2 regions of the Micrococcus sp. M4NT genome follow, and region 1 is predicted to be linked to the other one. Evidence: predicted binding sites of a transcription regulator. Region 1 holds the regulator's gene; the other holds the start of a gene.
The links. Region 1 encodes LexA, which represses DNA repair genes until DNA is damaged. Its sites were predicted from a motif close to TCGAACANNTGTTCGA; they were not measured.
Positions count from the first base shown of each region.

Region 2: a site for LexA is predicted at 6,063-6,078, ahead of NJC10_RS04575 (DUF6504 family protein). Genes of this name have one in related genera too.

Region 1 is NZ_JAMYEH010000004.1:134,764-150,088, forward strand. It holds gene recA (recombinase RecA) at 1-404, shown strand, start outside; gene NJC10_RS03990 (regulatory protein RecX) at 404-1,321, shown strand; gene miaB (tRNA (N6-isopentenyl adenosine(37)-C2)-methylthiotransferase MiaB) at 1,331-2,860, shown strand; gene miaA (tRNA (adenosine(37)-N6)-dimethylallyltransferase MiaA) at 2,863-3,777, shown strand; gene dapF (diaminopimelate epimerase) at 3,800-4,741, shown strand; gene NJC10_RS04010 (class I SAM-dependent methyltransferase) at 4,775-5,410, opposite strand; gene NJC10_RS04015 (GNAT family N-acetyltransferase) at 5,704-6,027, shown strand; gene hflX (GTPase HflX) at 6,093-7,706, shown strand; gene NJC10_RS04025 (ATP-dependent DNA helicase) at 7,703-9,799, shown strand; gene NJC10_RS04030 (DASS family sodium-coupled anion symporter) at 10,022-11,539, shown strand; gene lexA (transcriptional repressor LexA) at 11,562-12,284, opposite strand; gene NJC10_RS04040 (LysM peptidoglycan-binding domain-containing protein) at 12,532-12,903, shown strand; gene NJC10_RS04045 (histidinol-phosphate transaminase) at 12,961-14,076, shown strand; gene hisB (imidazoleglycerol-phosphate dehydratase HisB) at 14,143-14,799, shown strand; gene hisH (imidazole glycerol phosphate synthase subunit HisH) at 14,799-15,325, shown strand, end outside.
Region 2 is NZ_JAMYEH010000005.1:54,079-69,403, forward strand. It holds gene NJC10_RS04565 (HNH endonuclease signature motif containing protein) at 1-1,361, opposite strand, end outside; gene NJC10_RS04570 (DNA polymerase III subunit alpha) at 1,440-5,357, opposite strand; gene NJC10_RS04575 (DUF6504 family protein) at 5,581-5,907, opposite strand; gene NJC10_RS04580 (metallophosphoesterase family protein) at 6,206-7,447, opposite strand; gene NJC10_RS04585 (DUF6318 family protein) at 7,735-8,532, shown strand; gene NJC10_RS04590 (PKD domain-containing protein) at 8,763-9,515, shown strand; gene NJC10_RS04595 (SOS response-associated peptidase) at 9,560-10,420, opposite strand; gene NJC10_RS04600 (S-(hydroxymethyl)mycothiol dehydrogenase) at 10,536-11,630, shown strand; gene NJC10_RS04605 (MBL fold metallo-hydrolase) at 11,630-12,289, shown strand; gene NJC10_RS04610 (uridine kinase) at 12,295-12,945, shown strand; gene NJC10_RS04615 (biotin/lipoate A/B protein ligase family protein) at 13,019-13,774, opposite strand; gene NJC10_RS04620 (thioesterase family protein) at 13,837-14,694, opposite strand; gene NJC10_RS04625 (methionine ABC transporter permease) at 14,796-15,325, opposite strand, start outside.

The DNA.
Region 1 (15,325 bases):
CCGTGCGCATCGACGTGCGCCGCATCGAGACGCTGAAGGAGGGCGGCAACCCCGTCGGCAACCGCACGCGCGTCAAGATCGTGAAGAACAAGATGGCCCCGCCCTTCAAGCAGGCCGAGTTCGACATCCTCTACGGGGTGGGCATCTCCCGTGAGGGTGGGCTGATCGACATGGGCGTCGAGGAGGGCATCGTCAAGAAGTCCGGCGCCTGGTTCACGTACGACGGGGACCAGCTGGGCCAGGGCAAGGAGAACGCCCGCCGGTTCCTCAAGGACAACCCGGACCTGGCCCTCGAGATCGAGCAGCGCATCCTCACGAAGCTCGGCATCGGCGTGGACCCGGAGGCCGCCGAGGAGGACGGGGCGCCGGTCCTCGCGGCCGTGGCGGGTGACACCAAGGCCTGATGTCGGGGCACGGCGCCGGGTTCGACGACTCCCGGGACTCCGAGGTGGCCCGGCTCTGGTTCGACCTGGCCGGGCTGGATCCCGCCGCGGCCTCGCCGGCGGAACCGGCGCCTCCGGAGCCGGCGGACCTGAGCGCGCTCCTCACGCGGGCGAGCGACCTGCCCAGCCCCGCGCCGACCACGGGCGGGGTCACGCCACTGCCGTGGACCAGCGGCGCGGGGACGGTTCCGGGCCCGACGACGGCGCCGGGCACGAAGAAGCGTCGCGCGCCGAAGGCCGCCGCGCCCTCGTCCCCGCCCGCTCCGGAGCCTGAGCCGTCCGTCGTGGGCCGCAGCGCCGAGGCGTCGGACGAGGCCGCGCGTCCTCGCCGACGTCGTCGGCCGGGGCCGGCGCCCCTGCCCGAGGACCCCCGGGAGCGCGCGGAGGCCGCGCGCGAGGTCGTGCTGCGGCAGCTCGCGATGGGCCCGCGCTCGCGCGGCCAGCTCGAGCGCAAGCTCGCGGAGCGCGAGGCCGAGCCGGAGCTGATCGAGCACGTGCTCGACCGGTTCGAGGAGGTGCGGCTCGTGGACGACGCCGCCTTCGCCGAGGTATGGGTGCGCAGTCGTCACCGCGGCCGCGGCCTGTCCCGCCGGGCCATCGGCCGGGAGCTGCACGAGAAGGGCGTGGACCGGGACGTCGCCGAGGAGGCCCTCGAGGCCATCGAGCCGGAGGACGAGCGCGCCGCCGCCCTCGAGCTCGCCCGCCGCCGGATGCGCGGGAAGACGGTGCCGCCGGCCGACTCCCCGGAGAACCGCGCCGAGCGGGACAAGGTGGTGCGCCGCCTCGTCGGGATGCTCGGTCGGAAGGGCTACGCCCCCGGACTCGCGTTCGGGGTGGTCACGGAGGTCCTCGGGGAGCACGAGGCGGACGCCTCCTAGAATGGTCCGGTGACTCTGACGGACCCCGCCCCCGCCCTCCCGCACGACGGCCTCACCTACGAGGTCCGCACCTTCGGGTGCCAGATGAACGTGCACGACTCCGAGCGCATCTCCGGCCTCCTGGAGTCGACCGGCTACGCCCTCGCGGGAGAGGGCCACCAGCCGGACCTCGTCGTGTTCAACACGTGCGCCGTCCGCGAGAACGCGGACAACCGCCTCTACGGCAACCTCGGCAACCTCCGCTCCGTGAAGGCCGCGCACCCGGGCCTGCAGATCGCCGTCGGCGGCTGTCTCGCCCAGAAGGACCAGGCGACCATCCAGGCGAAGGCGCCCTGGGTGGACGTCGTCTTCGGCACCCACAACATCGGCTCCCTGCCCGTGCTGCTCGAGCGCTCCCGCCACAACGCCGAGGCCGAGATGGAGATCCTCGAGTCCCTCGAGGTGTTCCCCTCCACGCTGCCCACCAAGCGCGACTCCACGCACTCCGGCTGGGTCTCGATCTCCGTGGGCTGCAACAACACGTGCACGTTCTGCATCGTCCCGAGCCTGCGCGGCAAGGAGAAGGACCGCCGCCCGGGGGAGATCCTCGCCGAGGTGCAGGCGCTCGTGGACGCCGGCGCCGTGGAGGTCACCCTCCTCGGCCAGAACGTGAACTCCTACGGCGTCGAGTTCGGTGACCGCGGCGCCTTCGCGAAGCTGCTGCGCGCGTGCGGTCAGATCGAGGGCCTCGAGCGCGTGCGCTTCACGAGCCCCCACCCGGCCGCCTTCACCGACGACGTCATCGACGCGATGGCCGAGACCCCGAACGTCATGCCCCAGCTGCACATGCCCCTGCAGTCCGGCTCGGACCGGATCCTCAAGGCGATGCGCCGCTCGTACCGCTCCACCCGGTTCCTCGGCATCCTCGAGCGGGTCCGCGAGCGCATCCCGCACGCGGCCATCACCACCGACATCATCGTGGGCTTCCCGGGGGAGACCGAGGAGGACTTCGCGGAGACGATGCGCGTGGTCGAGGCCTCCCGCTTCGCCTCGGCGTTCACCTTCCAGTACTCCATCCGCCCCGGGACGCCGGCGGGCGAGATGGAGGACCAGGTGCCCAAGGCCGTCGTGCAAGAGCGCTTCGAGCGGCTCGTCGCGCTGCAGGACCGCATCTCCGCGGAGGAGATGGCCACCCTTGCGGGCACGCGGCAGGAGCTGCTCGTCACCGCCGACTCCGGCTCGAAGTCGGCCGAGCGCGGCCGCCTCGCCGGACGCGCGAAGGACAATCGGCTCGTGCACTTCTCCGTGCCCGAGGGCGCCGAGACGCCCCGCCCGGGCGACTTCGTCACCGTGATCGTCGCCGAGGCGCGCCCGTTCTTCGCGATCGCGGATCCGGGCCCCGAGGACTACGCCCTGCGCCGCTCGCGCGCCGGCGACGCGTGGGACCGGGCCCAGGCCGAGTCCTGCGGCGTCCCCGGCCCGGGCGCGCCGGACGGGACGGCCCCCTCCGCCTCCGGGGCGACGCGCCTCGGCATGCCGACGATCCGCCCGCGCGGGTGAGCATGCCGGCCGCGCGCCCTCCCGTCGTCGCCGTGGTGGGGGCGACGGCGACCGGCAAGTCCGCTCTCGCCGTCGCCCTCGCGCACCGGCTGGACGGGGAGATCGTCAACGGTGACGCGCTGCAGCTCTACCGCGGCATGGACGTGGGCACCGCGAAGGTCACGGAGGCCGAGCGCGAGGGCGTCCCGCACCATCTCCTCGACGTCCTGGACGTGCGCGAGGAGGCCTCCGTCGCGGACTTCCAGCGGCGCGCCCGCGAGCTGTTCGCGCAGATCCGGGCGCGGGGTCGCACCCCGATCCTCGTCGGCGGGTCGGGCCTGTACGTCCGTGCGGCCCTCGACGAGCTGGAGTTCCCTCCCACCGATCCGGCGGTCCGCGGGGAGGTCGAGGCCCAGCTGGCCGCACGCGGGGAGGCCGCGCTGCGGGCCGAGCTCGCCGCCGTCGACCCGGTCTCCGCGGAGAAGGTCGCGGACGAGCGGCGCCTGGTGCGCGCCCTCGAGGTGCACCGGATCACGGGCCGGCCGTTCTCGGCGTTCATGCCGCGGCGGCGCTACGCGGACTCCGTGGCGCCGGCCGTGCAGCTCGGGCTGCGGATCGACCGCGCCGTGCTCCACGCGCGCATCGCCGCGCGCGTCGCGGCCATGGTGGACGCCGGGCTCGTCGAGGAGGTGCGGCGCCTCGACGCCGCCGGCCTGCGGGAGGGGCGCACCGCCTCCCAGGCCATCGGGTACGCGCCCGTGCTCGAGGTCCTCGACGGCACCGCGAGCCTGGGCGACGCCGTCGAGCGCACCGTGGTGGCCACCCGGCGCTTCGCCCGCCGCCAGGAGACGTGGTTCCGCGCCGATCCCCGCGTGCGCTGGGTCGACGCCCTCGCCCCCGACGTCCTCGAGCGCTCCCTCGCGGTGCTCGCCGCCTAGCCCGCCTCCTAGACTGGCCCGCATGAGCCTCCTGCCCGGCGCCTCCGCCGTCGTCGACACCACGCCCACGCTGCCCTTCACGAAGGGCCACGGCACGGGCAACGACTTCGTGCTGATCGCCGACCCGGACGGCAACGCGCACCTCGAGCCCTCCCGCGTCGCGATGCTCGCGGACCGCCACCAGGGGATCGGCGCCGACGGGGTCATCCGCGCCGTGCGTTCGGCGCACCTCCCCGAGGGCCGTGAGGTGCTGGCCGCGGCTCCCGAGGCCGAGTGGTTCATGGACTACCGCAACGGGGACGGCTCGGTCGCCGAGATGTGCGGCAACGGCGTGCGCGTCTTCGTCCACTTCCTCGTGGAGAAGGAGCTCGTGGACCTGCCCGTCGGCTCGGCGCTGACCATCGGAACCCGCGCGGGCGCGAAGTCCGTCACCCGCATGGAGCACGGCTACGCGATCGACATGGGCCCCTGGAGCCTGATCGACCCGGAGCTCGCGGAGGACGCGGCCGCCGACTCGATGGTGCGCGCCACCGGGCTGACGGACGCCCGTCCCGGCCTGAGCATCTCGATGGGCAACCCCCACACGGTGGTCCCGCTCGGGGCGTTCGCGGAGCTCGAGGCACTGGAGCTGCACACGGCTCCCGAGGTGGACCCCGAGCCGCCGCACGGCACCAACGTGGAGTTCGTGGCCGCCCACGAGCCGCTCGTCAAGGGGGGCGTGGGCCGGGTGCGGATGCGCGTGCACGAGCGCGGCGTGGGGGAGACCCACTCGTGCGGCACCGGCGCGTGCGCGGCCGCGGCGGCCATGCGCGTGTGGGCCGGGCCCGAGGGCGCGGACTCGTGGCTCGTGGAGGTCCCGGGCGGCGTGCTCGCGGTGGACTTCGTCCTGGCCTCCGACGGAGAGGAGCACGTCGTCCTCGCGGGGGCCGCCGAGCTCGTGTTCGACGGCGAGCTGCGCGGCTGAGACCCGGTCGCCGGCCGACGCTCCGGCCCCGGGTCAGGCCTGCCGGGTCACCGTCAGGATGCGGAACCCCTTGACGGTCGCCGCGCGCCGCACGGTGAACGCCCCCGGCGTGCGGTCCTCGAGCATCCCGGCGATCCAGGGCTGCAGCGAGTCGGCCCCGAGGTTCTTCTGCACCACGAGCCACGCCTCGCCGCCCGGGTTCAGCGCGGGCAGCCAGCGCTCCAGCAGCTCGTGGAGCACCTCCTTGCCCACGCGGATGGGCGGGTTGGACCAGATGAGGTCGAAGCCCGCGTCCGCCGGCACGTCCTCGGGCCGCAGGAACACCGCGTTCTCGGCGCCCACGGCGGCCGCGTTGTCCCGGGCCAGACCGATCGACCGCTCGTTCACCTCGACGCCGGTCACATGGGCCTCGGGCGAGCGCAGTGCGAGCGTGAGGGCGAGCGGTCCCCAGCCCGCGCCGACGTCGAGGAAGGCGCCGTGCGACGGCGGCACGGGGACCACGGAGAGCAGGGCGGCGGTGCCCTTGTCGATCCCGTCGGGCGAGAAGATCCCGTTGGCCGTCTGCACGGCCACGGTCCGGCCCGCGAGCTCGACCTCGATCCGCCGGCGTCGCTCGGGCGTCCCGGGGTCGGAGGAGAAGTAGTGGGCTGGCTGACTCACGCGGACCATCGTAGTCAGGCGGTGGGCCGCGGACCGTCTCGCCTGGCCGGCGCCGTTCACGGGGACCGTGGCGTGGTCGGCGGCGCCGGGGCGGCCTGCGGCGCCATGTCGGAGAGGGTGTTCGCCCACGGGGGAGAGGCTTCCCGCTGCGGTGGGGGCCGGGTAGGGTGTCATTCATGTTCCTGCTGTTCGCCTGACGCCCGCCGTGGAGCCCCGCTCCGGCCGCCGTCACACCCCGCATCCCGCCCCTGAGGCGTCGCTTCCGTGCGCCCGGGCCCCGCTGACGCGAACAGGACATCCCCATGAGCATCACGCTGCGCCCTGCGCGCCCGCCGGACACGCCGAGCTGGCTGCGTTGCCGCGCCCTGTCCTTCCCCTCGACCCGGTGGGTCGCCGTCGGCTCGGGGGGTGAGGTCCTCGGGATCCTCGACGTCGAGCCCGGCGCGGAGGGCGCAGAGGAGGCCGGCCTCGCCACGATCGACGCGATCGCCGTCCACCCCGACCACGAGGGCAGGGGGATCGCCACCGCACCGTTGGAGGCGCTGATCGCGCGGCTGCCTGAGGGAACCGGCCGGCTGGACGCGTGGACCCGCGAGGACGTCGCCCGAGCTCCACAGGGCCGCTAGCGCGTCCGCCCCACCCACTACGCTGATTCGAACCGGGCCCCACCGACGGGCGCCCAGAGGAGACCATGACTGAAGAGCACCAGAACACCGCCGGCCAGAACGGGCCGGGACCCGCCGCGGCAGGATCCGAGGACGAGATCCAGGCCGTGATCGACCGCATCCTCGCCGCCGACGACGCCCGCCGCGCGTCCGGCCGGGACGACGCGTCCGAGCAGGCCTCCCAGACGCGCGATCGGGCGTCCGTCGTCGGGGGCCGCGCGCTCGCGCTCGCCGAGGGCGGGGACGAGCACACCGAGTTCGACGGCGACCAGGACGAACTGGCCGCGCGCCATTCCCTGCGCCGCGTGGCCGGGCTCTCCACGGAGCTCGAGGACATGTCCGAGGTCGAGTACCGCCAGCTGCGCCTCGAGCGGGTGGTCCTGGCGGGCGTGTGGACCGAGGGCACCGCGGAGGACGCCGAGAACTCCCTCCAGGAGCTCGCCGCGCTCGCGGAGACCGCGGGCTCGGAGGTGCTGGACGGTGTCATCCAGCGCCGCGCGACCCCGGACCCGGCCACGTTCCTCGGCAAGGGCAAGGCCCGTGAGCTCGCGGAGATCGTGGCCCTCTCCGGCGCGGACACCGTGGTGGTGGACTCCGAGCTCGCCCCGTCCCAGCGCCGCGCGCTCGAGGACGTGGTGCGGGTCAAGGTCATCGACCGCACCGCGCTGATCCTGGACATCTTCGCGCAGCACGCGAAGTCCCGCGAAGGCCGCGCGCAGGTCGAGCTGGCCCAGCTCGAGTACCTCCTGCCTCGCCTGCGCGGCTGGGGCGAGTCCATGTCGCGCCAGGCCGGCGGCCGTGCGGCCGGCGGCGAGGGCATCGGCTCCCGCGGCCCTGGCGAGACGAAGATCGAGCTGGACCGCCGACGCATCCGCACGCGCATGGCCAAGCTGCGCCGGGACATCTCCGCCATGAAGCCGGCGCGCGAGGCCAAGCGGGCCAACCGCCGGCGCAATCGGGTGCCGTCCGTGGCCATCGCCGGCTACACCAACGCGGGCAAGTCCTCACTGCTCAACCGCCTCACCCACGCGGGGGTGCTCGTGGAGAACGCGCTGTTCGCCACCCTGGACCCCACGGTCCGCAAGGCCGTGACCCCGGACGGCATCGGCTACACGCTCTCGGACACCGTGGGCTTCGTGCGCAACCTTCCCACGCAGCTCGTGGAGGCCTTCCGCTCCACCCTGGAGGAGGTCGCGGACGCGGACGTCATCCTCCACGTCGTGGACGGCGCGCACCCGGACCCCGAGGGGCAGATCGCCGCCGTGCGCGGCGTGCTGGCCGAGGTGGACGCGCAGCGCATCCCGGAGATCATCGTGCTGAACAAGGCGGACGCGGCGGATCCCGTGGTCATCGCCCGCATCCGCTCGAAGGAGCCGCACACCGTCGTGGTCTCGGCCCGCACCGGCGCCGGCATCGACGAGCTGGAGAAGGCCATTGCGGCCACGATCCCGCGGCCCGGCGTGCGCCTCGAGCTGCTCGTCCCGTTCACGCGGGGCGACGTGGTCTCGCGCCTGCACTCCGCGGATGCGGAGATCCTCGCCGAGGCCTATGAGGAGGGCGGCACCCGCCTGACCGTCCTCGTGCGCGAGGACATCGCCGCCGAGCTCGCGGAGCACCGCGTGGACTCCGACGCCTCATGAGCGGGGCGGACGCCGCGGAGGGGGCCGTCTCGGCCCCCCGCACGGATCGGGAGAGGGAGGCGCTGCGGCTCCTGGACGCCGTGGTCGAGGCCACGGGCGGCCAGGAGCGCGCGGGCCAGAAGGAGATGGTCCTGCAGGTCGCGCGCGCCCTCGAGTCGCGGCGGCACCTGCTGGTCCAGGCCGGGACCGGCACCGGCAAGTCGCTGGCCTACCTGATCCCGGCGCTGCAGCACGCCATGGACCAGGAGGACCCCGTCGTGATCGCAACGGCCACCCTGGCCCTCCAGGCGCAGATCATGAAGCGGGACGCCCCGCGCCTCGTGGAGGCGCTGAAGGGGGAGCTGCCGCGCGAGCCCGTCGTCGCGCTCGTCAAGGGGCGCTCCAACTACCTGTGCCGGCACAAGGTGGACGGCGGGTATCCCGGGGACGAGGGCGAGGAGGCCCTCTTCACGGTGGCCGACGACGGCGGCGTGATCGGCTCCGCCTCGGACGGGGCCTCAGGGCCGTCGTCGCTGCTGGGCAAGGAGGTCATGTACCTGCGTGCGTGGGCGGACGAGACGGAGACGGGCGACCGTGACGACCTCGAGGTCCCCGTGACGGACCGCGCCTGGCGGCAGGTCTCGGTCTCGGCCGTCGACTGCCTCGGCGCGTCCCGCTGCCCCATGGCGGACGAGTGCTTCTCGGAGCACGCCCGCGCGGACGCCGCGGACGCCGACGTGGTGGTCACCAACCACGCGATGCTCGCGATCAGCGCGTTCGAGGGACTCGCCGTGCTCCCCGCCTACTCCGCCGTGGTGGTGGACGAGGCGCACGAGCTGCAGGACCGCGTCACCGGCGCGGTGACGGGCCAGCTCTCCGGCTCGATCGTGCACGGCGCCGCCACCTCGGTCCGGCGCCACACCTCGGTGGCGGTCGAGGACCTCGTGCAGGCCGGCGCTGCCCTGGACCGCGCCTTCGCGGGCACCCCCTCGGGGCTGCTCGCCACCGGCCCGGACGAGGTGCAGGAGCAGGCGCTGACCGCCGTCCTCGCTGCCGCCCGGCAGTGCTTCTCAGACCTCGGCCAGAGCAAGGACAAGGAGGCCGACGGCGACGGCGGCCACCAGATGGCCCGCTCCCGCCTCGTCGAGGTCCTCGAGGTCACCGAGCGCATGCTCGCCGCGCGCCCCGAGGCCGACTTCCCGGAGGTCCTGTGGGCCACGCGGCCCGGGCACTTCGAGCCCGGCGTCGGCTGGCAGCCCGGCAACGAGGAGGACCCGCCGCAGCTCTACGTGGCCCCCATCTCGGTGGCAGGCAAGCTGCGTGAGGGGCTCTTCGGTAAGGCCACCACGGTGCTCACCTCCGCCACGCTGACCGTGGGCACGGGGGAGCGGCGGTTCGACTCGGTGGCCGGTGACGTCGGCCTCGCCGGGCCTGACGCCCCCGCGTACACCGCCCTCGACGTCGGCAGCCCCTTCGACTATCCCCGCCAGGGCGTGCTGTACGTGGCCCGGCACCTGCCGCGTCCCGGGAGGACGGCCTCCCCCGAGTCCCTCGACGAGCTCGGGGAGCTCATGAAGGCCTCGAACGGCGGCACGCTCGGCCTGTTCTCCTCCCGGCGGGCCGCCGAGGACGCCGCGGCGGAGATGCGCCGCCGGCTGGGCCCGACGCAGACGATCCTGTGCCAGGGCGATGCCACCCTCTCCGCACTCGTCCGGCAGTTCGCCGAGGAGCGGGACGCCTCCCTCTTCGGGACCATGAGCCTGTGGCAGGGCGTGGACGTGCCGGGCTCCTCGCTGCGCCTCGTGGTGATCGACCGGATCCCGTTCCCGCGCCCGGACGACCCGCTCTCCCAGGCGCGCACGCGGGACATCGCCCGGCACGGCGGCAACGGGTTCATGAAGGTGTCGGCCACGCACGCCGCCGTCCGCATGGCCCAGGGCGCCGGCCGCCTCGTGCGCGCCGTCGGGGACCGCGGCGTCGTCGCCGTGCTGGACTCACGTCTGGCCACCGAGCGCTACGGCGGCTACATCACGAGCGCTCTGCCGGACTTCTGGCGGACCACGGACCGGCAGGTGGTGCGGGGCGTGCTGGCGCGCCTCGCCGAGGAGGACTGAGGGCGTCCGACGACACCCGGCCGGCGGCCGTCAGGAGCCCACGTCAGGCCTAGAGTCGTGGGGAGGGCCCCGGCCCCGTGGCCCTCCGGAGCGAGCACGCCGCCGCGCGCGGCGGGAAGGCGGGCGGCCCTGGCCACCGGCAGGACCTCAAGATCCCATCGACTGCGGAGGACGGCCGAACGCCGCGCCTCCCTGGGCGGCCAGGCCCGCGAGGAGCGGGAGGTGGTCCGGGCGCACGAGCGCGCGGCGAATCGCCACCACGACTCCTTCCTGGCGCACCTGAACCTCAAGCCGGTGTGGCTGGCCTTGGCCGTCCTCGCGATGGCCGCGGTGGCCCTGATGCCCGGCCTGCAGGAGCTCGGACTCTCCGTCGCCGGACAGCGGGCGCTCGCGGTCCTCGCGTTCGCCGTCATCGTGTGGGTGAGCGAGGCCGTCACCTACCCGGTCAGCGCCGTGCTCATCATCGGGCTGATCGCGTTCCTCGTCGGATTCGCCCCGGACATGGCGGACCCGGAGACCGCCCTCGGCACGTCAGGCGCCCTGGGGCTCGCGCTGGGCGGCTTCTCCAACTCCGCGGTGGCCCTCGTGGCCGGCGCCCTCGTGCTCGCCGCCGCCATGCAGGCCACGGGGCTGCACAAGCGCGTGGCGCTGCTCGTGCTGAAGTTCGCCGGCGAGAAGACGAGCAACATCCTCATCGGCACGATCGTCATCACGATCATCCTGTCCTTCTTCGTCCCGTCGGCCACGGCACGCGCCGGCGCGGTGGTGCCGATCCTCATGGGCCTCGTAGCGGCCTTCGGCATGCCCACCGACTCGAAGCTCAGCGCCCTGCTCGTCATCACCGCCGCGCAGGCCATCTCCATCTGGAACATCGGCATCATGACCTCCGCGGCCCAGAACCTCGTCGCTGTCGGCTTCATCCAGGACCAGATGGGCCGCCAGATCACGTGGCTCGAGTGGTTCGTGTGGGGCGCGCCGTGGGCCGCCGTCATGTCCGTGGTGCTCTACTTCGTGATGCGCTGGGCCATCAAGCCGGAGACCGACCGCATGGTCGGCGGTCGCGAGGTCGTCCAGCGCGACCTCGCCGCCCTCGGCCCGATGACGGGCAAGGAGATGCGCCTGACGGTGGTGGCCGTCCTCCTGGTGACCGCGTGGGCCACCCAGGGCGTCCTGCATCCCGTCGATGCGACCACCGTGACCCTGGCCGCCGTCGCCTTCCTCCTGCTCCCGCGCGTCGGCGTGTTCTCGTGGAAGACCGTGGAGAAGCTCGTCAACTGGGGCACGCTCGTGGTGTTCGCCGTGGGCATCTCGCTCGGCTCGCTGCTGCTCAAGACGGGCGCCGCCGCGTGGCTCTCGGAGCGCACCTTCACCGCGCTCGGCCTCGCCGAGCTGCCGATCGTCGCGCTGATCGCCGTCATGGGCGCCTTCACGATCCTCATCCACCTGGGCTTCGCCTCGGCCACCGCGCTCTCGAGCGCCCTGATCCCGGTGTTCATCGCCTTCGCCGCGTCCATCCCGAACGCCGCGGAGGGCGGCCTCGGGTTCGTCGTGATCATGCAGTTCCTGATCTGCTTCGGCTTCCTGCTGCCGGTCTCCGCGCCGCAGAACATGCTCGCGTACGGCACGGGCGCGTTCACCCCGATGCAGTTCCTCAAGGCGGGACTGCCCATCACGGTGATCGGCTACCTCATGGTCCTGCTCTTCTCCGCCACGTACTGGCGGTGGCTCGGCCTGGTCTGACCGTCCGCGCCGCGGGCGCCGTTCAGAGCGCCCGCAGCACGGTGACCACGCGGCCCATGATGGTCGCGTGGTCACCCATGATGGGCTCGTAGGCGGTGTTCTGGGGGAGCAGCCACGTGTGGCCGTCGCGCTGGCGGAAGGTCTTCACGGTGGACTCGTCGTCGAGCAGCGCGGCCACGATGTCCCCGTTGTCCGCGGTCTCCTGCCGGCGCACCACCACCCAGTCGCCGTCGCAGATGGCGGCGTCCACCATCGAGTCGCCGGAGACGCGGAGCATGAACAGCTCGCCCTCACCCGTGAGGCGGCGCGGGATCGTCATGACCTCCTCCACCTGCTGCTCGGCGAGGATGGGGCCGCCGGCCGCGATCCGTCCCACCCACGGGATGGAGACGGCGTCGCCCTCGGCGGCGTCCGTGTGCCACGAGGGGATCTGGGGGAGCTCGGAGACCGGGGCGACGGGGGAGGCCGTCTCGGGGGTCAGCGTCGTCCCGTCCTCGGCCAGCAGCACCTCGAGCGCGCGGGGGCGGCCCGGATCGCGGCGGATGTAGCCGAAGCGCTCGAGCTGGCCGAGCTGATGCGTGACGGAGGAGAGCGAGGCGAGGCCCGCCGCGTCCCCGATCTCCCGCATGGAGGGCGGGTAGCCGCACTCAGCGATCGCGTGGCGGATGGTCTCCACGATCCGCCGCTGGCGGGACGTGAGCGAGGGGGCGGACCCGGCTGGGGTCTGGTGGTCAGGGGTGGCCATGCGGCGGTCCGTTCTCCCGAGGTCGCTTAGCGTGTCCACCCCTGCTGATGGTCTTGCCCTGAAGGCGATCCACCGCGGGTCGGAGCACGTCCGGTGCCCTCGACCCTAGTGGAGTCCGTCACTGGATCCAAAGATATGTTCGATCCACGCTGGGCGTGTCTCGAAGGTGTGTGCTAGACATGGATTCGAACAGGTTCGAACACACGTTCGAATTCCCGCTCGCAGCGGGAGGAAGGCGACCATCACCATGACCACCCTGACCGCAGCTCTCTCCCGTCCCGTCCCCGCTCGCCCCGCTCCGAGCGGGTTCCGCCTCAACAGGCGCGGCCGTCTCGTGCTCCGCGGGCTTCCGCTCATGCTGGCGGCGGCCGTGCTCACCGTCGTCGCGGCGTTCCTCGCGGGCGTCCTCACCTCCCCTGCGGCGGTCTCCTCCGAGGGCCCGGGCGCGCGTCTGGAGACCGTCACGGTCATGCCGGGGGACAGCCTGTGGTCCATCGCCGCCGAGGCTGCGCCGGAGGAGGACCCCTTCACCACCATGACGCGGATCGCCGAGCTGAACAGCCTGGAGGGCCGGGAGCTCGAGCTGGGCGAGTCCCTGTTCGTGCCCGCGGGGGACTGAGGGCCGGCCGGCGACTCACGGCGCGCTCGGCGTGCTCCCGTTCCTAGAATGGCCCGTATGACCGATCTGAGCTCCCTCCCGCTGCGCGAGGGCCTGCGCGGGCAGAGCCCCTACGGCGCCCCCCAGCTGGACGTGCCGTTCATGCTCAACACGAACGAGAACACGCACCCCGTCCCCCCGGAGGTCGCGGAGGCCGTCGTGGCACGGGTGGCGCAGGTCGCCGGGGGGCTGAACCGCTACCCGGACCGCGAGTTCACCCGGCTGCGGGAGAGCCTGGCCGGGTACCTCGGCCACGGGCTGACCGCGGCACACGTGTGGGCGGCCAACGGCTCCAACGAGGTGCTCCAGCAGATCCTCCAGGCTTTCGGCGGGCCGCGCCGCAGCGTCCTCAGCTTCCTCCCCTCCTACTCCATGTATCCGCTGCTGGCCGCGGGCACGGACACGGCATTCGTCGACGGCGGTCGCGCCGCGGACCACACCCTCTCGGCCGAGCATGCCGCGGCCATGGTGCGCGAGCACCGTCCGAACCTCGTCTTCCTCGCCTCGCCCAACAACCCCACGGGCACCGCCCTCGGGCTGGACGTGATCGAGGCCGTCTACACCGCCCAGGCCCGGAACGAGGCCGAGGGCGGCCCGGGCGCCATGGTGGTCGTGGACGAGGCCTACGCCGAGTTCGCGCTCGACGGCACGCCCTCGGCCCTCACCCTCCTGGAGGGGCGCGAGCGGCTCATCGTCACCCGCACCATGTCCAAGGCGTTCGCCCTGGCCGGCGCCCGCCTCGGCTACCTCGCCGCGGACCCGGCCGTGGCGGATGCCCTGCGCCTCGTGCGCCTGCCCTACCACCTCTCCTCGGTCACGCAGGCCACCGCGATCGCCGCCCTCGAGCACGTGGAGACGCTCCTGGAGACCGTGGCGGACATCAAGGCCCAGCGCGACCGGATCGTGGCCCGGCTGCGCGAGCTGGGCCTGGACCCGGCCGTCTCGGACTCGAACTTCGTCTTCTTCGGCCACCTGGAGGACGCGCACGCCGTGTGGGAGGCGCTCCTCGAGCGGGGGGTGCTGGTGCGCGACGTCGGCATCCCGCACCACCTGCGCGTCACCGCGGGCACGGAGGAGGAGACCACCGCGTTCCTCACCGCCCTCGAGGAGGCCCTCGCCGCGGGTGCACGGTGACCCCGCGCCGGCCGCCGCGCGAGACGCAACGACGCGCGCGGCCGGGCATGCGCCGCCGAACCTAGGATGGATGCGACCGTCACCCCCGTATCCCCAGGAGGACCCGTGGCAGCCGAGCTGATCTCCGGACGCCGGGCGCGCATGGAGCGCACCACGAGCGAGTCGGACGTGCACGTGGAGATGGACCTGGACGGCTCCGGCGCCGCGGACATCTCCACGGGTGTCCCGTTCTACGACCACATGCTCACGGCGCTCTCGCGCCACTCGCGGATCGACCTCAGGGTCCGCGCCACGGGGGACACCCACATCGACGTGCACCACACGGTGGAGGACGTCGCGATCACGCTCGGCGAGGTGCTCCGCGTCGCCCTCGGGGACAAGCGGGGCATCCGCCGCTTCGGCGAGGCCTCCGTGCCGTTGGACGAGGCGCTCGCGCGCGCCGTCGTGGACGTCTCCGGGCGTCCGTACCTGGTGCACGAGGGCGAGCCGGACGGGCAGCAGTACCACCTCATCGGAGGCCACTTCACCGGCTCCCTGACCCGGCACGTCTTCGAGGCGATCACGCAGCACGCGGCCATCTGCCTGCACATGGACGTCGTCCGCGGCCGCGACCCCCACCACATCGTGGAGGCCCAGTTCAAGGCGTTCGCCCGCGCCCTGCGCGCGGCCGTCGAGGACGATCCGCGCGTGGACGACGTGCCCTCCACGAAGGGCGCGCTCTGATGGCGGCGCCCACGTCCGTGCCCGGGGTGCGCCCGCGCGTCGCCGTCCTGGACTACGGCTCCGGCAACGTGCACTCGGCCGTGCGCGCCCTCGAGCGCGCCGGGGCCGTCGTCGAGCTCACCCGGGATCCGGACGCCGTGCTGGACGCGGACGGGCTGCTCGTGCCCGGCGTGGGCGCCTACGCCTCGGTGATGCGCGCCCTCACCGAGGTCGGCGGCACCCGCTGGATCGGCCGCCGCGTGGCCGGGGGTCGCCCCGTGCTGGGCATCTGCGTGGGCCATCAGGTCCTCTTCGACGCCGGTGTGGAGCACGGCGAGCGGACCCAGGGCATGGGGGAATGGCCCGGCGTGGTCGAGGAGCTCCCGGCCGAGGTCCTGCCCCACATGGGCTGGAACACCGTCCGACCGCCGGAGGACTCCGCGCTGTTCCGGGGGATCGAGGACGAGCGGTTCTACTTCGTCCACTCCTACGGCGTGCTGCGCTGGGAGTTCGACCAGACCATCCCCACCATGCGCCCCCCGCAGGT
Region 2 (15,325 bases), on a different contig from region 1:
ACCTCGCACCAGCTGGCGGGCAGCGCGCAGCCGGGTGCGGCGCATCCGCCGTCCCGCGCCGTCACGGCCCGCCGCTGGGCACGGGTGAAGAGACGACGCGCCCGGCCGAGGTCGAGGATCTCCCCCTCGCCGCCCAGGACGGCGGGGATGATGTCCGCGTCGCAGGCGATGCGCCGGATCTCGCGGGGGTCGATCGGTCCAGTGAGGTCGGCCGTGGACACGGCGGACCCCATGCGTCCGTCGGCGGCGGCGCGCAGCTCCCCGAGGAGCGTCCGATGGTCGATCGTGACGAGCACCTGCGGACGGTTCCCGCCGGTGGAGGGCAATGCCTCCGCACCGGCATGCGCGAGGGCCGCCTGGAGGGCGCTCACCAGCGTGTCCGCCTGCCGCTGCCCGCGCGTCCGGGGATCCGGGGCCGAGCCGGCGTCCTGCACGCCGGCAACGGCGCGGGGGTTCGTCGCGGCGGATGCCACGGTCTGCAGGACCTCATGCTGGGCGTCGGTGAGGTGGAGGTCCCACCGGTGCAGCCCACGGCGCTGGCCCCGGTGGAACAGTCCCTGGGCGGCGTTCAGCTCCGCTTCCGTGGGCGCGGCGGTGTCCGGCATGACGAGGGCGTCGAGGTTCTGACGCCACCGGGCGCAGAGCCGACGGATGCCGTCCGGCTCGATCCGCTGGAGCTGGTCCGCCAGGATGGCCTCTCCCGCGTCGACCAGGTGCTCGACCTCGTCCCGAGGCACGCCGGCGATCAGGGCGTCGGTGCGTGCACGCGTCAGCGTCTCGATCACGACGTCGCAGGCCCCCGGCTCGGCGGCCCCGGCCGCCACCACACGGGCGATGGCGGGCAGCTGCGGCTCCGCGACCGGCGCCGTGGCGAAGGCGCGCTGGGGTCGGGTGGCCTCGGCTCGGCGGAGTCGGCGCTGGGCGTCCCGGCGGTCGATGTGGAGGAGGGAGCGCAGGCAGTCGGCCTCGTCCCGGTGGGGGCTCTTGCCCGGCGGGATGCCCAGGAGCTCATGACGATCCGCCTCGTGCCCGTAGACCTGGGCGAGGTGCCCGGCGAGGGAGGTCTGCACCGCGGCGACGGTGCGCGCGAGCCGCTCCACCTCCTGGAGCAGGGCCGGGAGCCGCAGGTCCTCGACCTCCGGGGGCCACTCCGGGTCCCCGAGCCGTTCGAGCAGAGCCAGGACCTCCGACTGCGCGGCCCCGAGCAGGTCCGCGACCGGCGCGCCGAGAGGCGATCGTGGACCCTCGCCGAGGCCTTCGCCGGAACTCCGGTCTGCACTGCCGCTGCCGGCGCCGTCAGCGGCGTTGCCGAGGCGCGCAGACGGGTTCATCACGCGCCTGGTCTCACCGATCACGTCCATGTCTCTTCCCCCCTTTCCTCATGCAGTCCATCACGGGGCCCGGACACGTTAAGCAGCCCCTCATCCGTGCCGGACGGCTCACCGCTCCGGCGTGGGCAGCAGCTCCCACGTGTCCGGGTGGGGCACCGGGATGGGCGTGCTGCACCCCGGGGCCTCGGCCGTGGCCTGCGGCGTCCCGGCGCTCGCCCCGGCCTCCACGCGCTCGGCGTCCTGGGCGACGAGCGCCTCGGGGCGCACCTTGACCGGCCAGCCGCCGGTGCCGTGGTGCGGGATGTCCGGCAGGGACGCCCCGCCGCCGGGCCCGCCCGGCGTGCCGCCGCGACGCCGGACCGCGGCCGCCTTCCGGTCGGCGGCCAGCCAGCGCCGCCACTGCTCCCGGGTGGCGTCGAGGTAGTCGGGGTCGGGCAGGGTCTCGGAGCGGTGCAGGTCCCATGCGCGGACGGCCTGCACCGAGACGGCCTGCGGGCCGGTGCGTCGCGTGGTCCCCTCGATCAGCAGGAGGCGCGCCGAGAAGAGCATCTCCCCCGAGGCGTGCTGGGCCTCGGTGAAGAAGGACGCGTCGACGCAGCCCGTCCCGTCGTCCACGGAGAGGAACACCACCCGCTTGCCGCTGCGCATGGGCGGGGTCTGCGTGGCCACGCGCACCCCCGCCACGAGCACGCGCGACTGCGAGCGCAGTCGCAGCAGGTCCTTCGCGCGGGTGATCCCGAGGGCGTCGAGGTACGGCGCGTGGGAGTCCATGAGATGGGCGGTCACGTCCAGAGCGGTGAGGTCCAGCTCGGTGCGCACCTGCGCGGCCGTGGGCGGGGACGGGAACATCGGGGTGAGGGCGCTGAGCTCGGTGTCCGGCAGGTCCAGGGCCAGCTGACCGTCCACCTGGCGGGTCCGCGGGGGCCGCGAACGGGTGGCCCCGCGGCCCGGACCGGTGCCCCGCGTACTGGAGTGCTGCAGCTCGAGGTGGTGCACGAGGTCGGTGCGAGACGCCCCGCCGGGCGGCAGCAGGCAGTCGAGGGCGCCGAGCTGGGCGAGCCGCTCCAGGTTGCGGCTGGTGGGCCGGGCACGGTCCCGGACGTCGGCGAGGGAGTGGTAGGGGCGGCCCGCGTCGAGGCGCTCGACCTCCGCCTCGCTCAACCCGGACAGGCTCGTCAAGGGCAGGCGGATCCCCCAGCGACCGCGAGCGCGGCCGTCGGGACCGGTCGCGGAGCTGGCGGTCGCGGAGCTGCCGGGTGCGGGTGGGCCGGGTGCGGGTGGGCCGGGCGTCGAAGGGCCGGGTGTGCTGGGCCTGGAAGGACCGGGCGCGCCGTCGTCGTCCACGCATCCGCCGTCCGCGGGGTGACGCGCGCCGTCGTCGTGGGCGCCCTCCCCGTGGAGGCCGTGGCCGTCCACCTCCGGGTGCGAGGGCACCCACTCGACGCGCACGTGCCGAGTGGAGGCGTTGACGTCCACCGGGAGCACGGGGATGCCCATGCGGCGGGCCTCGGCCACCATGAGGCGGGCCGGGTACATGCCGGGGTCATGCTCGAGGATGGCGGCCATGAAGGCCTCGGGGTGGTGCGTCTTGAGCCAGGCGGACTGGTAGGTGGGCACGGCGAACGCGGCGCCGTGGGCCTTGCAGAAGCCGAACGAGCCGAAGGCGTGGAGGGTGCCCCAGACCTCGTCGATCACGTCGAGGTCGTACCCCTTCTCCAGCGCGTGGGAGCGGAAGTACTCCTCCACCGTGCGCTCGGCGGGCCCGCCGAGGAGCCGGCGGAACTCGTCCGCGCGGGCCAGGCCACAGCCGGTCATGACGTCCATGGTGCGCAGCACCTGCTCGTGGAACACGGTGACGCCGTGCGTCTCGGCGAGCACGGGCTCGAGGTGCGGGTGCGGGCAGCGGGCCGCCGCCCAGCCGTGCCGCTGCTCCAGGAAGGGCCGTACCATGTCCGACTGCATGGGGCCGGGACGGAAGAGGGAGATGTCCACCGTGAGGTCGTTGAACTCGCGGGGGGCGAGCTTGCCGATCAGCTCCCGCTGGCCCGGCGACTCGATCTGGAAGCAGCCGAGAGTGTGGGTGGTGCGGATCATCTCGAAGGTCGCCTCGTCGTCGAGGGGGACCCGCTCGAGGTCCGGCCTCTCCCCCGTGATGCGCTCCACCTCCGCCAGCGTGTAGGCGATCGCCGACTGCATGCGCACGCCGAGGATGTCCAGCTTGAGGAAGCCCATGGGGTCCATGTCGTGCTTGTCGAACTGGCTCATCGGCAGGCCCATGCCCGAGGGCTGCACGGGCGTGCGGTGCAGGAGGGTGGCGTCGCCGAGGATGACGCCGCACGGGTGCATAGAGATGTGCCGGGGCAGGCGATCGAGACGCTCCGTGATGTCCACCAGCAGGTCCAGCTGATGCCGCCCCGCCCGGCGGCCGGACTCCACGCGGCGGGAGAGCTCCCCCAACTCGGGCATGCGCTGCAGCGCCTCGCGGAAGCTGGAGGCGGAGAAGCGCCACAGCTGCTTGGCGATGACGTCCACGTCCTCGTCCGGCAGGCCCAGGGCCATCCCCGCGTCCCGGACGGCGCCGCGGGCCCGGTAGGCGTTCTGCATGCTCATGAGCGTGGTCCGCTCGGCCCCGAAGCGCTCGAACACGGCACGGTAGATCTCGTGGCGGCGCGCGGACTCCACGTCGATGTCGATGTCCGGCAGGGTGGAGCGCGCGTCCGAGAGGAAGCGCTCCATGATCAGGCCGTTGGCCATGGGGTCCACGTTGGAGATCCGCAGCGCGTGGTTCACCAGCGACGACGCCCCGGAGCCGCGCGCGGAGACCCGCACGCCCATCCCCTCGATCAGGTCAACCACGGAGGACACCGTGAGGAAGTAGCTCGCGAACCCGAGGCGCGAGATGATCCCGAGCTCGTGCTCGACCCGGTCCTGCAGGTCGCGGGCCTCCTGACTGGTGCCGAACCCGGAGCCGGTGTGCAGACGCGGGTAGCGGGCGGCCAGGCCGGCGAGGGTCCGCTCGTGCAGCACGCGGTCGGGCGGCCCGTCCACCCCGATGACGGAGGCCTCGGGCACCCGGGGCCGGCCCCAGCCGAGATCGCTCTCGGGGTCGAGGGCGCAGGCCTCGGCCAGGCGGCGGGTGGACTCCAGGAGGGGCGCGGCAGGCTCGTCCGCGGCCTCGCACACCTCACGGGCGATCCGGTGCATGTGCTCGGTGGGCTTGAGCCAGCCCTGTCCGTTGGGCTGCAGGTCGTGCAGGGCGTCGAGGGAGCTCAGCGCCCGGGCGGCGTCGAGGACGTCCGCGGTGGCCGCGCCGTCCGGGGCGGCGTACCGCACGGCGTTGGTCAGCACGGCGGGCGTGCGGGTGTCCCGGGCGGCGCGCAGCATCTTCACGGCGTGGCCCGTGTCCAGCCGTCGGCCGGGCGCGGAGAGGTGCGTGACGACGTCGACGTGCACAGATCCGGCGGGCAGGGCCGAGCGCCACCGGCGCAGGGCGCCCACTCCCGCGGCGTAGCGGCGGCGGGCGAGGTGGCGTCCGAGGTCCGAGTCCGGCCCGAGGAGCACGAACAGTTCCGGGCTCGGCGGGTTCGCGGGGTTGGCGGCGGTGGGCACGCGCCCCCCGGCGGCCTCCGCCAGCTCGGCGACGGCGGCCCAGGGGCTGCCTCCGCCCGCTCCCCCGGTGGTACGGGCATGGGCCGCGGAGATCACCTGGCACAGGGCGCGGTAGCCGGACCCGTGGGAGCCGCCCCGGGCGAGGATGACGGCCCGGCCGGCGTCGCCGTCCTCCTCCGACCAGCGCAGGGCGAGGTCCACCCCGACCACGGGCGCGATGCCGTGCTGCAGGCACGCGCCCACGTGCTTGGCCATGCCGTAGAGGCCGTCGCGATCGGTGCACGCGAGCAGGTCCATGCCCGCCGCGGCGGCGGCCGCGGCGAGGTCCTCGGGCCAGCTCACCCCGTAGTGGGCGCTGAAGGCCGAGGCCACGTGCAGATGGGGGAACGGGACGGGCGGGGGCGTGCGGTCACCCATGGGGAGCTCTCCTGGACGTGCTGGACCACCCCGCCGGGGTCTCCGACGGGGGCGGCGCGGGAAGCGCGGCGGGTGCACGAGCCGGGAAGCGTGCGGGGGTCCGAGCCAGGGGAAGGAGGCGGTCGGGGCGGCCTGTGGCCGCCGAGGCGGCCACTCACCCACAATAGAACACATGTTCGAATGACGGAAGCGGGGGGCAGGCCCCGGAGGGGCGGACGGGACCTCACGCCGTCCTCCGCAGGTCATGAGCGACCTCGTGGACGCGAATGAGGCGCCAACGCCCGGAGTCGAGGTGGTGGGCGACGTCCAGGGTCTGCACGGGGGCGGAGCCGGCCCGGGCGAGGCGCACCTGCAGGCGCCAGATCTCATGGTCCACCAGGCCCGGCCCGCGGCCCTTCTCGGCCCGCACCTCCTCGGCCCACCAGCGGCGACGCTCGAACCAGCGCATCGGCCGCTCGGCGATGACGTAGTCCCGCCCGTTCCAATGCAGGCCCTGCGGCGCGCCATCCGGGGCGCGCTCCACCGCCACGGACTGCGTGAAGACTCCCATGCTGCTCTCTCCCTGTGTGCGCTGCGGACGGATCCGCCGGCGGGCGCCGACGGACGGCGGGAGCGCGACCCACCCGCGACGGCAGGCAGGGGAAGAGTCGGGAAGCCGCGGCCCGCGATGGGACCGAGGACCGGAGGTCGCACTCTCGATCGTACCCGAACATGTGTTCGAACCCGATGGGAGGGACACTACGGGTGGCAGCGGACACGTTAAGGGGGCCCGGGGAAAAGGCGACGTCGGCACCCGCGCGGGTGCCGACGTCGCCGTGCTCACGCCCCCGGGCGGGGCGGGGCCGCGCTCAGGCCTTCACGTACCGCGGGAAGGCGGCAGGCGCGGCCACCGGCTTGCCCTCCGGGTTCATGTCGATCCCGAGGTCACGGGCCCAGACGATGCGGGTGTCGCCGGTGTAGACGGCCTCGGTGCGCTCGTCGAGCTCGAACACGCGGGCGCCGCGGAGGGTGTGCTGATCCCACGTGCCGTCGTTGAGGCCGTAGGTGTCGAAGCCGGTGCCGGGCGCGTAGCCGAGCTCGACGCCGTAGTAGTTCCCCTTGTAGGTGTTGATGTGGTCGTGGCCGCAGTAGATGCCCTTGACCTCGCCGCGCTCCTTCACGGAGGCGTAGATGCCCGAGTTGATCAGACCGTGGTAGACGTCCTCGTGCTTCACACCCTCGATGGCGTGACGGCGCACGGCCTCCGCGTGGCGGGCCTCGTCCTTCTCGCCCTGGGAGGCGTACCACATGTAGGAGTGCTCGAACGTGGGGATGTGGAAGAACATGAGGCCGGGGACGCCCTTGCCGAAGCGCTCCGCGGTGGCCTCCGAGGCCTCCTCGTACCAGCGGATCTGCTGCGGACGGATCCAGTCGTAGTCCATGACGCCCTCGGTGGACTGCCCGGCGGCGTCCTGGGCGGTGGCGTAGCGGCCCGAGTCGAGCAGCCAGATGGCGAAGGAGGGGGCGGCGCCGCGGGACCCCCGCACGAGCAGCTGGGCGTCGGAGTGGCCCGGCTTGGACGGGTCCACGGCCGGGTTGAGGTTGTGCTTGTACTGGCGCACGAAGTCCACGATCCGGGATTCCGTCATCGAGGTGCCGTGCTCCGTGACCGAGTCCTCGTCATGGTTGCCGAAGGTGATGGCCCACTTCACGCCGCGGGACTCCATCGGCATGACGAAGTTGTTGATCCCCTGCATCACCTGCAGGTCCGTGGTGGGCGAGCCGTCGATGACGTCGCCGTTGATGAGCGCGAAGTCCGGCTTCTCCCGGTCCAGGACCTTGCCCATGAACTCGAGGGTGCGACGGTCCGCGGCGTGGCCGCCCTGGGTGTCGTTGAACTGCACGATCTTGAAGCGGCGGCTCTTGCCGAACGCCAGCGGCATGGACTGGGCGCCGGCGTCACGGCGACGTCCATGGGCAGGGGCGTGGGCCGGAGGCGCGGCCTGGGCGGCGGGGGCTGCGGCCAGCACGCCGGCCGCGGCGAAGGCTCCGCCTCCGGCGAGGATGCCGCGGCGGTCGACGGACGGGGACTCGGGGATGCGATCGGTCATGGCTCTCTCCTGCTGATGCGGCGGTCGATGACGTCGCGGAAGCGGCGCTGACCTGGACGTTAGGAGACTGAGATGACCCCGGGGATGCCCGGCGCGGAACGCCCACGGAACGAGCAGATGAACGGTCGCGAACACGACACCTGCGCGTCTGACGATGTTCACGGTCCGCTCTGTGGAGAACCCCTCGCGTGTCGCGAGGGCATGCGTACACTCGCCAGTGTCGCCACTCACACGCCGCTCACGCGGTGGTCTTCACGGGATCAGAGCCGTGGCGGCGGACGGAACGGATGTCTTCTGAGGAGGGGACCTTGTCCATCACCGCACCCCCACGCGCCCTGCCCCGCCGACGCCCCGCCCAGGCCGCATCGCTGGCAGCCGCCCTCGCACTGGCCCTCACGGCCTGCGGCGGCGGAGACCCGGCACCGACCGAGACCACGACGACGGCGCCCGCCTCGTCCACGCAGGCCGCTGACACCCCCACGGCTACGGCTACGGCTACGGCCGGCGCATCTCCCTCCACCCCCGACGGCGGCACGGCGCCATCTAGCGCGAGCGGGAGCGGGAGCGGGAGCGGACCCGCGAGCGCAACGGCGAGCGGTCCGTACGTCCCCGCCTCCGCCGAAGGCCCCGCCCAGAACGTGCCGAAGCCGGTGATGCCCGAGGTCATGAAGGAAGAGACCCAGGAGGGCGCCGAGGCGGCGGTGAAGTACTTCTGGGAGACGATGAACTACGCGGAAGAGACGGGCGATCCAAATTTTTTGACTAGGATATCGAGCAAATACTGCGAACTCTGCTCCGCATCCGCAAGAAATCTGTCTGATATATACGGGTCTGGTTCCTGGCTTGAACCAGAAGGGTCGACGGTTCACTCATCCATCAGCCGACCATCCGACACGGGTTTCGTAACCACAATCTTAATAAATTCGACTGGAGGTCTCGCTTATAACCCGGATGGGTCACTAGACCCAGAAGGGGAGGCGCCACCTGCGGACCGAGATCCTTGGATCGCAGAAACGACATACGACGAAGACCTTGGCCACTGGGTCGTTGACGAAATGACCTTCCACGGAGACCCGACTCCATGAACTCCTATGCTGATCCACGCCAGATAGCGATAGCCATGTTCCTGATCGCGATAATTGGGGCCTCTTCGCCCGAGAATTCTTACGCAACAACGACGGGATGTGAAAACCAGGTTCGAGAAGCGCGCGTGAAGTCTCGCAGCGTTAACCTTTACCAAACCTGCGGAAATAAAAATCAATCACCTCAATCTGGTGAGAAAACAGGGGTCGAATCCAGCCATTCGAAGATAACGGTGGAATCCAAGCCCACCACCACGCGCACCGTCACAATGGCCGCGTGCTACCCCGGACAGGCAGGCAATCCGGACCTGGGCACCTGCCAGGAGCAGAACGAGAAGTTCTGCCCCGAGGGGAGCGAGTGGGTCATGTCGAAGACCACGGATACCGCTGCACCCGACGGCCCGGTGGACTACGGCAACCCCATCTGCACGGGCACCGGCACCGGCCCGGCTCCCATCGGCGCCGCAGGCGACGCCGCTCCCCCGGTCACCATCGACGAAGTCCGCACCCTCCTGGTCCTGGAGCCGACGATCGAGTCGGACAACGCCGGCCGCGGCGTCCGCAACGCGGAGACCAACTTCTACACCCTCGCGCAGCCGGTCTCCCTGACCACGACCATCGCCGGCCAGGACATCGAACTCCGCGCCACGCCCGTCACCTTCCACTGGACCTACGGTGACGGCACCGGCACCGTGACCACCCACGACGGAGGCCACGCGCAGCCCGAGTTCAACGTGCCCACCCCCACGAGCCACGTCTACGAGGACACGGGGTCCTACACGGTCGGCCTGACCACGGTGTATGTCGGCGAGTACCGGGTGGCCGGCGGCGAGTGGCAGCTGATCCCCGGCACCATCACCCTGGACGCCGCCCCGGTCACCGCGGACATCTGGCGCACGGTCACGCGCAACGTCGCCGAAGACTGCGGCGCCGACGCCTCCGCGTGGGGCTGCACCGGGCCCATCGACGCCCCGGACGGCGGCTGAAGGCCGCTCCTCGGCTCACCTCCGGGCGCCCCACCCGGCCCACCTCAGAGGAGTCGCTCCTGCACCTCGCCGGGCTCCTCGATCAGCTCCGGGCCGTTGTTCCGCACGTTCCCCACGGCCGAGCCCACCGGGCGCAGGCGCCACCCCGACGCCACGCCGTACGCCTGCGCGCACACCTCGTCCACGAGCAGTTCGGCCTCCTCTGCCGACCCGAGCTTCCCGGGCTCCAGCCAGCGGGCCATCGCCTCGGCTCCCAAGGGCACGGGCAGCCGGTCGTGCAGCTCCCCCAGCTCCGCCAGCAGCGGATCCTCCGCCTCCATGTTCGGCGCCGCCATCGTCAGGATCGACGTCGAGAGCACCCACGCGTCCTCTCCCGCGGCTTTCGCTTCCGGGTCCTGCCACCACTCGTAGAGCCCGGCGAACCAGATCACGGGCCCCTCGCCGTCACCGGCGCCGGCCGGGTGCACGTAGAAGGGCTGCTTCTCGGCGGCCTTCCCGTCGGCTCCCTTCGCCCCGGGCTCCGGCTTCTTCCACTCGTAGTACCCCTCCACCGGCACCGCGCAACGGCGCGAACGCACGGCCGCCCGGAACGTCGGCTTCTGTGCCACCGTCTCGGACCGGGCGTTGAACGCCCGCGACCCCACGGACAGCTCCTTCGCCCACGGCGGAACGAGTCCCCACCGCGCCACGTGCAGCTCGCGCCGCACCTCCCCGTCGGGCGCCTCGCCCCCGCCAGACGCCCCCGAGCCGTCCCCGTCCACCGCCCGCTCCAGTAGGATCGGCACGTCCGCCGTCGGGGCCACGTTCCAGTTGGGCCGCAGTTCGAGCGTCTCATCGGGCAGCATGCCGCCGCCCAGCCTGACGAGGTCACCGGCCGCCCGGGCCATCACATACCGTCCGCACATGCCCCCCAGTGTGCCCCACCACAACGGGGTCGCCGCCGGTCCCCACCGGATGCCGCCCCGGCCTCGAGTGTGGTGGGATGGACACCGAGTCACCCCCACTGCACAAGGAGTCAGCGTGCCACAGAAGGTCCGCGGCGTCGTCGCCATGGCGAAGGACGCCCCCGTCAGCATCGAGACCATCATCATCCCCGACCCGGGACCGGGAGAGGCCGTCGTCGACGTCAAGACGTGCGGCGTGTGCCACACGGACCTGCACTATGTGCAGGGCGGCATCGGCGACGAGTACCCGTACCTGCTCGGCCACGAGGCGACCGGCGTGGTCTCGGCGATCGGCGAGGGCGTCACCCACGTGGCCGTCGGCGACACCGTGATCCTCAACTGGCGCGCCGTGTGCGGCGAGTGCCGCGCGTGCAAGAAGGGCCAGCTCGAGTACTGCTTCGCCACGCACAACGCCGCCCAGAAGATGACCCTCGAGGACGGCACGGAGCTCTCCCCCGCCCTCGGCATCGGCGCCTTCGCTGACAAGACCCTCGTCCACGCCAAGCAGTGCACCACGGTGGACGGCGTGGACGGCGTCGAGGAGCAGGCCGCCGTGGGCCTGCTGGGCTGCGGCGTCATGGCCGGCATCGGCGCCGCCATGAACACCGGCGCGGTCAAGCGCGGCGAGTCCGTGGCCGTCATCGGCTGCGGCGGCGTGGGCGTCGCCTCGATCGCGGGCGCGAAGCTCGCCGGGGCCACCACGATCATCGCGGTGGACATCGACGACAAGAAGCTCGCCAAGGCCACCGAGCTGGGCGCCACCCACACGGTGAACTCCAAGGAGCAGGACCCGGTGGAGGCCATCCGCGCCGCGACGGGCGGCTTCGGCGCCGACGTCGTCATCGAGGCCGTGGGCCGCCCCGAGACCTACGAGCAGGCGTTCTACGCGCGCGACCTCGCCGGCCGCGTGGTGCTGGTGGGCGTGCCCACCCCGGACATGCAGCTCACCCTGCCGCTGCTCGAGATGTTCGGCCGCGGCGGCGCCCTGAAGTCCTCGTGGTACGGCGACTGCCTGCCCGAGCGCGACTTCCCCATGCTGGTGGAGCAGTACCGCCTGGGCCGCCTGCCCCTGGACGAGTTCGTCACCGAGACCGTCGCCCTCGACCAGGTCGACGAGGCCTTCGAGACCATGAAGTCCGGCGACGTCCTGCGCTCGGTGGTGGTGCTCTGATGGCCGCGCGCATCGACCACGCCGTCACCTCCGGCACGTTCTCCCTCGACGGCGAGACGCACCAGGTGGACAACAACGTGTGGGTCGTCGGCGGCGCGGAGGAGTGCGTCGTCATCGACCCGGCGCATGATGCCTCCGCCGTGTGGAGGAAGGTGGCCGGCCGCCAGGTGGTGGCCATCCTCCTCACCCACGGCCACGACGACCACATCCGCCAGGTCCAGGAGTTCCGCCAGATGGTGGACGCCCCCGTGCTGATGCACCCGGCCGACCGCATGCTGTGGGACGCCGTCTTCCCCGACGACGCCCCCGACGGCGACCTGACCGACGGCGACGTGATGCGTGTGGCTGGCGTCGAGCTGCGCGTGCTCCACACGCCCGGGCACTCCCCCGGCTCCGTGTGCCTCCACGCCCCGGACCTCGGCGAGCAGGACGACGACGGCACCCCCACCGGCGTGCTGTTCTCCGGCGACACGCTCTTCCAGGGCGGGCCCGGCGCCACGGGCCGCTCGTACTCGGACTTCGACACGATCATCGAATCGATCCGCGAGCGCCTGCTCACGCTGCCGGAGTCCACGGTGGTCCACACGGGCCACGGCGGCTCGACCCGCATCGGGGACGAGAAGCCGCACCTGAAGGAGTGGATCGAGCGGGGTCACTGAGCCCCGTGGACACCCTGACGGACGCCGCGCGCGTCGTCCTCCTCGGAGGTGCCTCCGGCTCGGGCAAGTCCTACCTCGCCCGGCGCTACGGGCGCCCCCACCTCCCGCTGGACGCGTTCTACTTCCAGCAGTCCGACGACGGCGGCGGCTCCGGCCCCGTCTTCCCGCGCACCCCCTACGGGGAGATCGACTGGGACCACCCCGGAACGTGGAACGAGCAGGCCGCGGTGGACGCCGTCGTCGAGCTCCTCGAGGAGGGCGTCACCCGCGTCCCCGACTACGACATCTCCACGTCCTCCGTGCTCGGCCATACCGCCGTCTTGCTGGAACCGGACGGCGTGATCGTGGCCGAGGGCATCTTCGCGGAGGAGATGCCGGCGGCGCTCACCCGCGCGGGCGTCCCGTTCGAGGCCTGGTACATCGACCAGTGGCGGGGGACGACGGCGGTGCGCCGGTTCGGCCGCGACGTCGCCGAACGGCGCAAGCCGGTCCCGTTCCTGGTGCAGCGGGGCTGGGCGCTGTACCGCACGGACGCGGAGCGCCGCGCGCATGCGCTCGCGGCCGGTTTCGCGCCGCGGTCAAAGGCACGGCTGAAGCGCGAACTCGCGGCGCTGGCCATGACGGGCGCAGTGGGCGGGGTGGGGGGCTCCGCGTGAGCAGCCGCCACGTCTCCACCGTGATCGCCGCCGACACCGCCCTCGTGGCGCGCCTCGCGGGCGTCGACGGCGCTCAGACGTCCACGACGCCGCGCCCCTGCCCCTGCGCCCACGCCGCGTACTCGTCACGCAGGGCGACCGTGAACGCCGGCACCGCGGCCCCGGGTCGCACGTCGTCCGCCCCGCCGACGGTCCGCGGGTCCATCTCGAGCCCGAGCGCGCGGTAGACGTCGGTGAGCACGGCGCGCAGCGGGGAGGCGTCGGCGACCACCACGTGGGTGGAGAACAGCCACGCCCCCTTGACCACGCGCTGCGCCGAGCCGGCCAGCTTCACCGGATGCCCGGGTGCCGGCCCCTGCACGGAGAATTCGCCCGGGCAGTACTCCCTTGGGATCTCCCCCACGGATGACTCGACCCCCATCCGCGCGAACGCCCGCACGAACAGGTCCGCGAACTCGGAGAACCGTGCCTGCTGGCGCACCCCGGCGTCCTCCTCGAGGGCGAGGTGGTCCACCACCACGCAGCCGTGGTGGTAGGCCGCCGCCCGTCCCCCGGCCCGGCGCGTCACGGGCGCGAAGCCATGGGCACGGCACGCGTCGACGGCGGACGCGTGCCCGGTCAGCCGGGTGTCGCGCTGGCCGAAGGCCACGGTGGGCTCCGGCACGTAGACCCGGATCAGGTCGGCCATCGGCGTGCCCGCCGCCGCGGCCGCCCGGAACTGGCCGAGCGCGTCCATGGCCCAGTCGAGGTCCTCGGTCGCGCCCAACGACTCACCCTGCACGAACCAGCGGACCCCCTGGGGCGCCGCGCCCTCCCCGGGCTGCTTCAGGCGACCACCGTCCGCGGCGTCCGACGCCTCGTCCCTCGATCCGTCCGTCGGTCCGGACCCGCTCACGCCTCTGGCCACGGGCGCACGGTCAGGGTCTGCTCGGCGTGGGCGAAGGGGCCGCCGTCGTCGTGGAGCACGGAGGAGGTGAGGCCCACGCCGTCCGGGCCCACGGTGACCTGGTTGGCGATGCCCAGCCAGGAGCCCGCCGGCTGGCGGTACAGGTGGATCTGCAGATCCACGTTCGGGAAGAACCAGCCGCCCGGCTTGGGCGGCAGCACCGGCGCGATGCCGTTCGCCGCGTCCGCCAGTCCGATCAGGCGCACGAGGTCCGTGGTGGTCTCCCCGTCCACCATCGCGACGTCCGAGGTCAGCCAGACGCGGCCGTGGCCGGGCTCGTGGCCGGGGGCCTCGAGTCCGTCGAGGCTCGCGATGAAGCCGCCGCCCCACCCGGACAGGGCTCCCTTGCCGGCGCACTCCTCGCGCGGGGTGAGCAGCTCGTCGGGGATGTTCAGGGCGGCGGACGTGTCCGTCGTCGTGAGCAGCCACGCGCGGCAGGTCAGGACGGCCCGCTCGCGGGCGGTGAGCACGGACTCCACGAGCTCGATCGTCTTGCCCGGGCGGATCACACGGGTCTCCACGTGCAGGTCGCCGGACCAGAGGGTGCCGAGGATCTCGAAGCTCAGGCGAGCGATCCGCAGGCCGTCCTTGCCGAACTCCGCCTGGATCTCATGGACGAGCAGCGCGGACACGGCCGCCATGTGCATCTCCTCGGGCCGCCACGCGCCCTGAGCGTGCACGGTGGAGCGGACGTCGGCGATGCGCACACCCTCCTCGGTGGTGCGGGGATCGGCGGTGCGGACGTAGTACGCGCGGGGCTCAGCGCCGGTCTCGGCGCCGGCGTCGTGGGCATCAGTGGTCATGCCCGGCAGTCTGCCAGAACGACGCCGGCCGGTCGCCTCCGTGGGGAGACGACCGGCCGGCGTCGAGTGGGGCGCGGCAGGACCGCGCGACGAGCCTCCGCTCAGCGGCGCATGACCCGGCGGGCGATCCCGTTGCCTGCCAGCTGCAGCGCCTGGACGAGCACGATGACGACCGCGACGGCGAGCCACGTGATCTCGGGGCGGAACCGGTTGTACCCCTCGACGATGGCGAAGTTGCCGATGCCGCCGCCACCGATGATGCCGGCCATGGCGGACATGTCCACGAGGGAGATGATCACGAACGTGAAGCCGAGGATCAGCGGGCCGAGGGCCTCGGGGAGCACCACGGTGCGGATGATCCGCATCCGGGAGGCGCCCATGGCCCGGGCCGCCTCGATCACGCCGGGGTCCAGCGAGACGAGGTTCTGCTCCACGATGCGGGCGATGCCGAACGTGGAGGCCCAGATCATGCAGAACACGACCGCCGTGTTGCCGATGCCGATGCCGACCACCTGGATGGTGAGCGGCTGCAGGGCGGCGATGAGGATGACGAACGGGATCGGCCGGATGAGGTTGACCACGAAGTTCATCGCGGCGTAGGCCACCCGGTTGGCGTAGATGCCGCCCGGCC